DNA from 4 places in the Streptomyces sp. GL_140 genome. Region 2 is predicted to be linked to each of the others. Evidence: riboswitches for the same ligand, from Rfam matches in the RefSeq annotation. Region 2 holds a riboswitch; each other region holds the start of a gene.
What was found. Region 2 has a riboswitch for cobalamin ahead of AC3IYJ_RS27170 (energy-coupling factor ABC transporter permease). Riboswitches for the same ligand answer to the same signal wherever they lie in the genome.
Positions count from the first base shown of each region.

Region 1: it holds a riboswitch for cobalamin, as region 2 does, so the genes downstream of both, AC3IYJ_RS37330 (aldehyde dehydrogenase family protein) here and AC3IYJ_RS27170 (energy-coupling factor ABC transporter permease) in region 2, are expected to answer to the same signal.
Region 3: it holds a riboswitch for cobalamin, as region 2 does, so the genes downstream of both, AC3IYJ_RS33815 (ribonucleoside triphosphate reductase) here and AC3IYJ_RS27170 (energy-coupling factor ABC transporter permease) in region 2, are expected to answer to the same signal.
Region 4: it holds a riboswitch for cobalamin, as region 2 does, so the genes downstream of both, metE (5-methyltetrahydropteroyltriglutamate--homocysteine S-methyltransferase) here and AC3IYJ_RS27170 (energy-coupling factor ABC transporter permease) in region 2, are expected to answer to the same signal.

Region 1 covers NZ_CM174404.1:8,029,454-8,031,643, forward strand. The annotation lists one part of gene AC3IYJ_RS37325 (IS5 family transposase) at 1-2, opposite strand, end outside; one part of gene AC3IYJ_RS37325 (IS5 family transposase) at 2-350, opposite strand; partial or broken gene AC3IYJ_RS37330 (aldehyde dehydrogenase family protein) at 392-991, opposite strand; cobalamin riboswitch at 1,181-1,351, opposite strand; gene AC3IYJ_RS37335 (FKBP-type peptidyl-prolyl cis-trans isomerase) at 1,484-1,888, opposite strand; gene AC3IYJ_RS37340 (GH1 family beta-glucosidase) at 2,023-2,190, opposite strand, start outside.
Region 2 covers NZ_CM174404.1:5,856,175-5,858,364, forward strand. The annotation lists gene cbiQ (cobalt ECF transporter T component CbiQ) at 1-164, opposite strand, end outside; gene AC3IYJ_RS27165 (energy-coupling factor ABC transporter substrate-binding protein) at 168-512, opposite strand; gene AC3IYJ_RS27170 (energy-coupling factor ABC transporter permease) at 509-1,210, opposite strand; cobalamin riboswitch at 1,240-1,433, opposite strand; gene AC3IYJ_RS27175 (flavodoxin family protein) at 1,482-2,190, shown strand, end outside.
Region 3 covers NZ_CM174404.1:7,274,536-7,276,725, reverse strand. The annotation lists gene AC3IYJ_RS33815 (ribonucleoside triphosphate reductase) at 1-908, opposite strand, end outside; cobalamin riboswitch at 887-1,049, opposite strand; gene AC3IYJ_RS33810 (glycoside hydrolase family 71 protein) at 1,126-2,190, opposite strand, start outside.
Region 4 covers NZ_CM174404.1:869,195-871,384, forward strand. The annotation lists gene AC3IYJ_RS04100 (GNAT family N-acetyltransferase) at 1-363, opposite strand, end outside; cobalamin riboswitch at 546-773, shown strand; gene metE (5-methyltetrahydropteroyltriglutamate--homocysteine S-methyltransferase) at 939-2,190, shown strand, end outside.

The DNA.
Region 1 (2,190 bases), 2.2 Mb from region 2:
CTTTTCAGGGCCCTCATGTTCACCGAGTCGATCGCGCAGCGGGACCAGTCGAGTTCACCGCGGACGCCGAGTTCGTCGAGGACCAGCCGGTGGAGCTTGGCCCACACCCGGGCCTCGCTCCACTCGGAGAATCGTCGGTGGGCTGTCGCCCCCGAGGGGCCGAACGATGCCTTGGGAAGCTGCTGCCAGGTACAACCCGACGTCGCGACGAACACGATCGCGGCCAGTACTTCACGGTCACCATGCCGGCGCCGCCCACCGCCCTGAGGCCGCGACGGCGCGTCCGGCACCACCCGCTGGAACAGCTCCCACAGCTCGTCCGGCACCAGCCGTTCAACGATCCCCACCATGGCCGACAGTCTACCCGCGAAGCCCAAATGAGATGACTTCTGAGCACGCCCGGCGGCAGGCCCGCCTCCAGGAACAGCTCGGCCAGCCGCAGCGGTACGGACGGATCGCGCTCGGAGGGCTTCAGGACGAAGGAGTTCCCGCAGGCCAGGGCGGGGGCGGCCTGCCAAAGGGGGATCATCGCGGGGAAGTTGAAGGGGGTGATCCCGGCGACGACGCCCAGCGGCGTGCGCAGGGAGTGCACGTCGATCCCGGTGCTCACGTTGTCGCTGAATTCGCCCTTGATGAGGTGCGGAATCCCGGCGGCGAACTCGACCACCTCCAGCCCGCGTTGCAGGTCGCCGTGGGCGTCGGCGACGGTCTTGCCGTGCTCGGCGGACAGCAGCCGAGCGATCGAGTCCCTTTCCCCTTCGACCAGTTGCAGGAAGCGCAGCAGTACGCGTGAACGGCGCTGCGGGTTCCACTGGCCCCACTCGGCCTGCGCCTCCTGCGCGTTCTCGATGGCGGCCTCGGTGTCGACGCGCCCGGCGAGCGGCACGCGCGCCTGTACCGAGCCGGTGTTGGGGTCGTACACGTCGGCGAAGAGGCCGGAGGTGCCGGTGGTGTGCTTGCCGCCGATGAAATGGGTGAGCTCGCGGACCATGGGTGCCTGCTCTCGTCAGGTTGGATCCGGGGATGGCACGACGCAGCCGCGGACGGGCCGGATGGGGCACGCCGCGGGGAAGGTCGTGAGAACTACGAGCGCGCGGAAAGGTGGTGCGCGCGCTCCGCCGGATCACCAGGGTCGTGGGTACAAACCGGTGCCATGCGTGTCTGCTCCATCCTCGTGGACAACACGGAACGTTCCGCGGCCGGTATCCTGACTCCCGGATCCCCGCGTGCCGCCCGCCTTCCCGACAGACCTCGTCAGTGGCGTGTGGATGGCAGCACACTCCCCGGTCACAGTGGCGGGACCGTGCCGGTTTCTCACCGGCTTCCCTGCACCGCGGACCTTTGCCCACGAACATATAGTTGGACGTCCTAGTAAGTCCACCCCCGGCGTCGGCGCGCCCGTAGTTGGCTCAATCGCATGGTCCGCGCGCACGTCGGCCGGCGCGAGCGCGACGGCCGAGCGGAGATCAAGCAGGTCGAGGTGCTAGGAGTTGCTCCACCCGGTCGTGCTCGAATACGAGTCGATCAGGTCGACCACGAAGACGAGGGTCGAGCCCGCCGGGATCAGCCGCGAGGGCGACTGGTTGCCGTAGCCGAGCCGCGGGGGAACGATGATCTCGCGCCGGCCGCCGACCTTCATCCCCCTCACCCCCCGGTCCCACCCCTTGATGACCTTGCCGCTGCCCAGGGCGAACTTGAACGGCTCGCCGCGGTCCCAGGAGGCGTCGAACTCCTTCCCGGAGGCGAAGGTCACCCCGACGTAGTGGACCCTGACCACCATCCCCGGCTTCACCTCGGGCCCGTCCCCGACGACCAGGTCCCGGACGGTCAGCTCGGCAGGAGCATCACCCTCCGGAACATCGACCTCGGGCTTCGTCAGTTCACTCATGGCCGCCTCGCCTCATCACTTTCCGCCGGAAGCCCGCGCACGGACCATCCGGACACATGGACGCTCCATGCAGCAGATGGCCACGCTACCGAGGATGCCGGCGGAATCCGTGAACCGGAGCGACCCGCAGGGCTCTATGCGCTACCGGGAACGTGCAGCTCGCCCGTGCGTGCCACGGCCGCGTACCAGTGGGCGCTCGACTTGGGCGTGCGCTCCAGGGTGTCGTAGTCGACGTGGATCGCACCGAACCGTTTGGCGTAGCCGTAGGACCACTCGAAGTTGTCGAGGAGGGACCACAGGAA
Region 2 (2,190 bases):
GGGCCGAGCAGCACGGCGAGCGTGGCGGCGGCCACCAGCGGGCCGCCCGGCCAGGGCGGCAGGCAGACGGCGGTGACCGTCAGCCCGATCCCGAGCAGGGCCTTCTCCAGGGGGTGCCGGCCGCGCCAGCGACTGCCGTGCGCGGCCACGTCGATCGGCAGCACCGCCTACGACTCCCGGGCGGCGGCGGCCGTACCGGCTCCGGCGGCGGCCTGGGCGAGGCCCTGGCGGCGGCCCTTGCGGACGCCGAAGTAGTACGCGAGCACGCCCGCGCCCAGCGCCGCCTGCAAGGCGAACAGCGCCGACTCCACTTCCCCGGAGGGGGGCTCGTACAGCGGGGAGAACCACGGTTCGTAGTCCGGCTTGAGCTCGGTGATAGCCGCCTCCGCCTGCGCGTCGGCGCCCGCGAACGGCTCCTCCTTGCCCTCGCCGAGGCCGAGCGCGATCGGGAGGACGGCGAGTGCGGCCACCAGGAGCAGCAGCAGGGTGTTGATCTTCGCGTTCCTGCTCATCCGGCCGCCGCCTCCTGCTTCCCGGTACGGCCGGAGGTCAGCTGGGCGACACCCAGCCGGACCAGGTCCGACTTGCTCGACGCCATCAGAAGCCGCATCACGAGGACGGTCAGCAGCCCCTCGCTCACGGCCAGCGGCACCTGGGTGACCGCGAAGATCCCGCCGAACTTCACGAGCGCGCCGAGGAAACCGGAAGCCGGGTCCGGGAAGGCCAGGGCGAGCTGCACGCTGGTGACGCAGTAGGTGACCAGGTCCGCGAAGAAGGCGCCGAAGAAGACGGTCACCATCAGCGGGAGGCCCGCGCCGCGCAGCAGCCGGTAGACGGCGTAGCCCGCCCACGGGCCGGCGATGGCCATCGAGAAGACGTTGGCGCCGAGGGTGGTGAGGCCGCCGTGGGCCAGTAGCAGGGCCTGGAAGAGCAGGGTGATGGTCCCGAGCACCGCCATGATCGGCGGCCGGAACAGGATCGCCCCGAGCCCGGTCCCGGTGGGGTGCGAGCAACTGCCCGTGACCGAGGGGATCTTCAGGGCGGACAGGACGAAGGTGAACGCCCCGGCCGCGCCGAGCAGCAGGGTGCTTTCCGGGTTGGCCTTCACCTCGCGGGTCAGCGAGCGGACGCCGTGGACGACGAAGGGAGCGGACGCGGCGCCCCAGGCGGCCGCGTGCAAAGGGGGTAGAAACCCCTCGGCTATATGCATGAGTGGGGAGACCTCTCCAGCACCTCGTGGATGGACAACGCGCCCCGGCCGGTCTCCTGGCTCACGGGTTGACGTCCGCTCTCCGCCTTCCCGGGCAGCACGGAACCTCCCGCGCAGCCCAGTGGCTTTCCCGCAGGAGTGGAGCCGGACTTCCCGATCACAGTGGCGAGGGCCGCACCGGTTTCTCACCGGTTTCCCGAACACCAAGGCCCATTGACCCTAGTCGGCGGCACGGGCGGCAACAAACCGGAACCCGTACGGGCGCGGTCCGGTGGCGACCGTGCCCGGCGGCGCGGAGGGTGGGGGAGTGGACTACTCCGACCTCACCGCCGTGTACGTGAACTGCACGCTCAAGCGGTCACCCGAGCCCAGCAACACCGAGGGTCTGATCGCCAGGAGCCGCGCCGCGATGGAGGCGGCCGGAGCGCGGACCTCGCTCATCCGGGCCGTCGACCACGACATCGCCACGGGCGTCTGGCCGGACATGACGGAGCACGGCTGGGAGGAGGACCAGTGGCCGGTGCTCTACAGCCAGATCATGGACGCCGACATCCTCGTGCTGTGCGGCCCGATCTGGCTCGGCGACAACAGCTCGGTGATGAAGCAGGTCATCGAGCGGCTCTACGCCTGCTCCTCGATCCTGAACGAACAGGGCCAGTACGCGTACTACGGGCGCGTCGGCGGTGCTCTGATCACCGGCAACGAGGACGGCGTCAAGCACTGCGCCATGAACATCCTCTACAGCCTCCAGCACCTCGGCTACGCGATCCCGCCGCAGGCCGACGCCGGATGGATCGGGGAGGCCGGGCCCGGTCCCTCGTACCTGGACCCCGGCTCCGGCGGCCCCGAGAACGACTTCACCAACCGGAACACGGCCTTCATGAGCTGGAACCTCATGCACCTGGCGGCCCTGCTCAAGCGGAACGGCGGGATCCCCGCCCACGGCAACCAGCGCTCGCAGTGGGACGCCGGCTGCCGCT
Region 3 (2,190 bases), 1.4 Mb from region 2:
AGGCGGCAACACATGGAGCGGACCATGTTCGGTTCGAGCTCGGAGTTGATGAAGTTCTGGAAGTACGGGAGCCCGTACTTGGCCGTCATCGCGAAGAGCCGCTCGGCGTTCTCGCTCTCCCAGGGGAAGTCCCGGGTGATGTTGTAGGTCGGGATGGGGAAGGTGAACACCCGGCCGGTGGCGTCCCCTTCGGTCATCACCTTGATGTACGCCCGGTTGATCAGGTCCATCTCGGCCTGGAGCTCGCCGTAGGTGAAGCCGGTTTCCTCGCCCGCCACGACCGGGATCTGCTCGCGCAGGTCCTCGGGGCAGGTCCAGTCGAAGGTGAGGTTGGTGAAGGGGGTCTGGGTGCCCCAGCGCGAGGGCACGTTGAGGTTGTGGACCAGCTCCTGGATGCACTGCCTGACCTGCGGGTACGTCATCGCGTCGAGGCGGACGTAGGGGGCGAGGTAGGTGTCGAAGGAGGAGAAGGCCTGGGCGCCCGCCCATTCGTTCTGCAGGGTGCCCAGGAAGTTCACGATCTGGCCCACGGCCGAGGAGAGGTGCCGGGGCGGAGCGGAGTCGATCTGGCCGGGGACCCCGTTGAAGCCCTCGGTCAGCAGGGTGCGCAGGGACCAGCCGGCGCAGTAGCCGGAGAGCATGTCCAGGTCGTGGATGTGGAAGTCGCCCTCGCGGTGGGCGCGGGCCACGTCCGCCGGGTAGACCTGCTCCAGCCAGTAGTTCGCGGTGATCTTGCCCGCCGTGTTGAGGATGAGGCCGCCGAGCGAGTAGCCCTGGTTGGCGTTGGCGTTCACCCGCCAGTCCCGGCGGTCCAGGTACTCGGTCACGGTCTCTACGGCATCGACGACAGCAGTCACGGCAGCCCTCCCACGAGGCTTGGCACGGAAGTACGGATCACATGCCGGCAGGGGTCGGACTCGTCCACGCGGGGTGGACACAACCGTTGCGGGGCAGTCCCGGATTCACACCGGATTCCCTGGTGACTCGGTCGGGGCGGATGTGCGCGAGCAGCATCCGAATCCCGCCGAACCGGCAGAGCCAACACTACATATGGATGTGGGCTGCACCGACAACCACTACATATTGGGTGACGAAGGTCCCGGGGCATGGGCCTTCCGGCCCGGCCTAGCTTCGGCCGCTGGTGGCCGCGTAGTACTGGAGGTCCTGCACGTCCACCTTGCGGTCCACGGGGTAGAGCAGCTCCACCCGCGCCCCGGCCTTCCCGTCCCGCACCACCGTCGCCGAGCTGGTGCCCGGGTTCAGCGCCAGCAGCTCGGAGTGGACCCCGGACCGGGCCTCGTACGCGCCCTTGGCGGATCCGACGGCCGTACGGACGCTCGCGGGCTCCGACAGGAAGCTCAGCACCTCCACCGTGTCCCGGGGTGCGGCGCTGCCCTTGCGCAGTGACATCACGAGAGACTGGCCCCCGGTCGGCCCGGCGGCGGCGTACTGGGTGCGGGAGGTCAGGTAGAGGGTGTCGCGGACGATCTCGGGCCAGCTGTCCGTCTTGAACTTGGTGAGGTAGTACGAGCACAGGTCGAGGTAGGCGTATCCGTTGTGCAGGGACGGGGCGAACTGGCTGCCCTCGCTGTAGTCGTTCCAGGTGGTGAGCTGGACCCAGTCGGCGCCGTCCTCGATGGCGCGGGTCCATGTGGCGCGCAGGGTTGCCGTGTTGCCCGCCTCGTCGTAGATCCCCTGGTTGGGGCGGGCGTCCTGGACCGACACGGGCTGCATCCAGACCTTGCCCAGGGCGTGCGCCTGCCGGACGTCGCCCGTGGAGCTCTGCTGGCCGACGTAGCTTCGGCTGCCCCACTCGGAGAACCCGTAACTGATGGGCGCGAACTGGGTGTTGCTGCCGTCGAAGTCGAGGAAGAGCGGGACCAGGGCGGTGCGGATCCCGTGCCGGGACTTCAGGAGGTCCATGACCTGGCTCCACCAGGCGGCGCTGCGCGCCTCCGCCTTGAAGGGCGAGACCACGAGGCGTCCGTCGGGGAGCCGGTGCGCGGAGGGCGCCTTGCCCAGATCCGCGAGGGCGTTCGCGAGCACGCCGGGGTCGTCGTCCTTCAGGGAGGTCATGTCCGGCATCAGCATGATCTTGAAGCCCGGGTCCACCGAACGGGCCGCTTCCATCAGGAGCTCGCAGCGCTCCCAGTTCTTCCCGGAGAGGGAGAGCAGGTCGAGGGTGAATCC
Region 4 (2,190 bases), 5.0 Mb from region 2:
TTCGGGCACGTTGTCCGCGCCCAGCTCGACCACACCGGTGTCCGGCCCGGCACCGGGGCGGACGGGCCGGCTGGTCGGTGCGCTCGTGGAACGGATCATCTGGCGGCCCTCGAGGTCGAAGACCGGCTCCCAGCCGGGCGGCGGATCGGCCGGGCAGCTGAACATGTCGGCGAATTCGCCCGGACCGAGCAGCCGCGCCAGGTCGGCCCATTCCGCCGCGCCCGCGTCGGCGGAGACCGAGGAGAAGGTCGCGACGCCCGGAAGGTAGGTGGCGGCCCGGCCGATCCGGCGGGCGAACCGTGCGTGGTGGCCGCCGAGTGACTGGCCGACCGGGTCGTCGAGTGCCGGGTCGTCGCGATTCATCGTGCGGTACGTCTCCTGTCGTGCGCGGGAGCTGGTCGCCCGGGCCACTGGAAGCCTAGGCCGTGGGGCGCGGCGAGCAGTGACCCGGGTGCACCACCCGCCCTCGGCTCTCCCCCCGCGCGGGCATCACGATTCGGCATCCGGTATCTGGACTTCTCTCCTCATTCTTTAGTTCGGCCGCCTAGTGTGGATCTCGCAGCTGGTTCGCCCCCGTCCGCCAGGCGGGATGCGTCGTAAGAGGGAACCCGGTGGGAATCCGGGACTGCCCCGCAGCGGTGAGTGGGAACGACCGCTGTCATACGCACTGGGACCGGACAACGGTCCTGGGAAGCGACGGCCAGTAGGTGCCCGCCGGGAGACCGGCAGGCGTGCCCGCGAGTCCGAAGACCTGCCACTGCCCGCACGCGGACGATTCCGCATGCGGAGATCCCGGTGACCTCGTGGGCGGGTCGGCGTACACAGCGAGCGGCACGTGCGGCGTTCTCCCGCCACGTGGTCCGCGCGTTCTGTCCTCCCTTCGCGTCCACGTCCCGTCATCGGGGCGTTCCTGGACACATCTCGCGAAGGAGAGTTCCGTGACAGCCAAGCCCGCAGCCGCGGCAGCACGAGCCACCGTGTACGGCTACCCCCGCCAGGGTCAGAACCGCGAACTGAAGAAGGCGGTCGAGGGCTACTGGAAGGGCCGCGTCACCGCCGAAGCCCTCCGCCGGACCGCGGCCGACCTGCGCCGTTCGAACTGGCAGCAGCTGGCCGACGCAGGCGTCCACGAAGTGCCGACCGGTGATTCCTCGTACTACGACCACGTCCTGGACACCAGTGTCATGGTCGGTGCCGTCCCCGCCCGCCACCGCGCGGCCGTCGAGGCCGACGTGCTCGACGGGTACTTCGCGATGGCCCGCGGCACACAGGACGTGGCCCCGCTGGAGATGACCAAGTGGTTCGACACCAACTACCACTACCTCGTCCCGGAACTCGGCCCCGACACCGTCTTCGCCGCCGACTCCACCAAGCAGGTCACGGAGCTGGGGGAAGCCCTCGCCCTCGGACACACCGCCCGTCCCGTCCTCGTCGGCCCCCTCACCTACCTGCTGCTCGCCAAGCCCGCGCCGGGCGTGGCCCCCGACTTCGAGCCGCTGACCCTGCTCGACCGGCTGCTGCCCGTCTACGCCCAGGTCCTCGCCGACCTGCGCGCCGCGGGCGCCGAGTGGGTCCAGCTGGACGAGCCGGCCCTGGTCCAGGACCGCACCCCGGCCGAACTGAACGCCGCCGCCCGCGCCTACCGCGAGCTGGGAGGTGCCACCGACCGGCCGAAGCTGCTCGTCGCCTCCTACTTCGGCCGGCTCGGCGACGCGCTGCAGGTACTCGCCGCCGCCCCGGTGGAGGGTCTCGCCCTCGACTTCACCGACTCCGCCGCCGCGAACCTGGACGGTCTCGCTGCGGTCGGCGGGCTGCCGGGCAAGCGCCTGGTCGCGGGCGTGGTCAACGGCCGCAACATCTGGATCAACGACTACCAGAAGTCCCTGTCCACCCTGGGAACCCTGCTCGGGCTGGCCGAGCGGGTGGACGTGGCCGCTTCCTGCTCGCTGCTGCACGTCCCGCTGGACGCCGCCGCCGAGCGGGAGGTCGACCCGCAGGTGCGGCGCTGGCTGGCCTTCGCCCGCCAGAAGACCACGGAGATCGTCACCCTCGCCCGGGGCCTGGCCCAGGGCACCGACGTGATCGCCGCCGAGCTGGCGGCCAACCGCGCCGACCTCGCCTCCCGCGCCGGCTCCGCCCTCACCCACGACCCCGCCGTCCGTGCCCGTACCGCGGCCGTCACCGACGCGG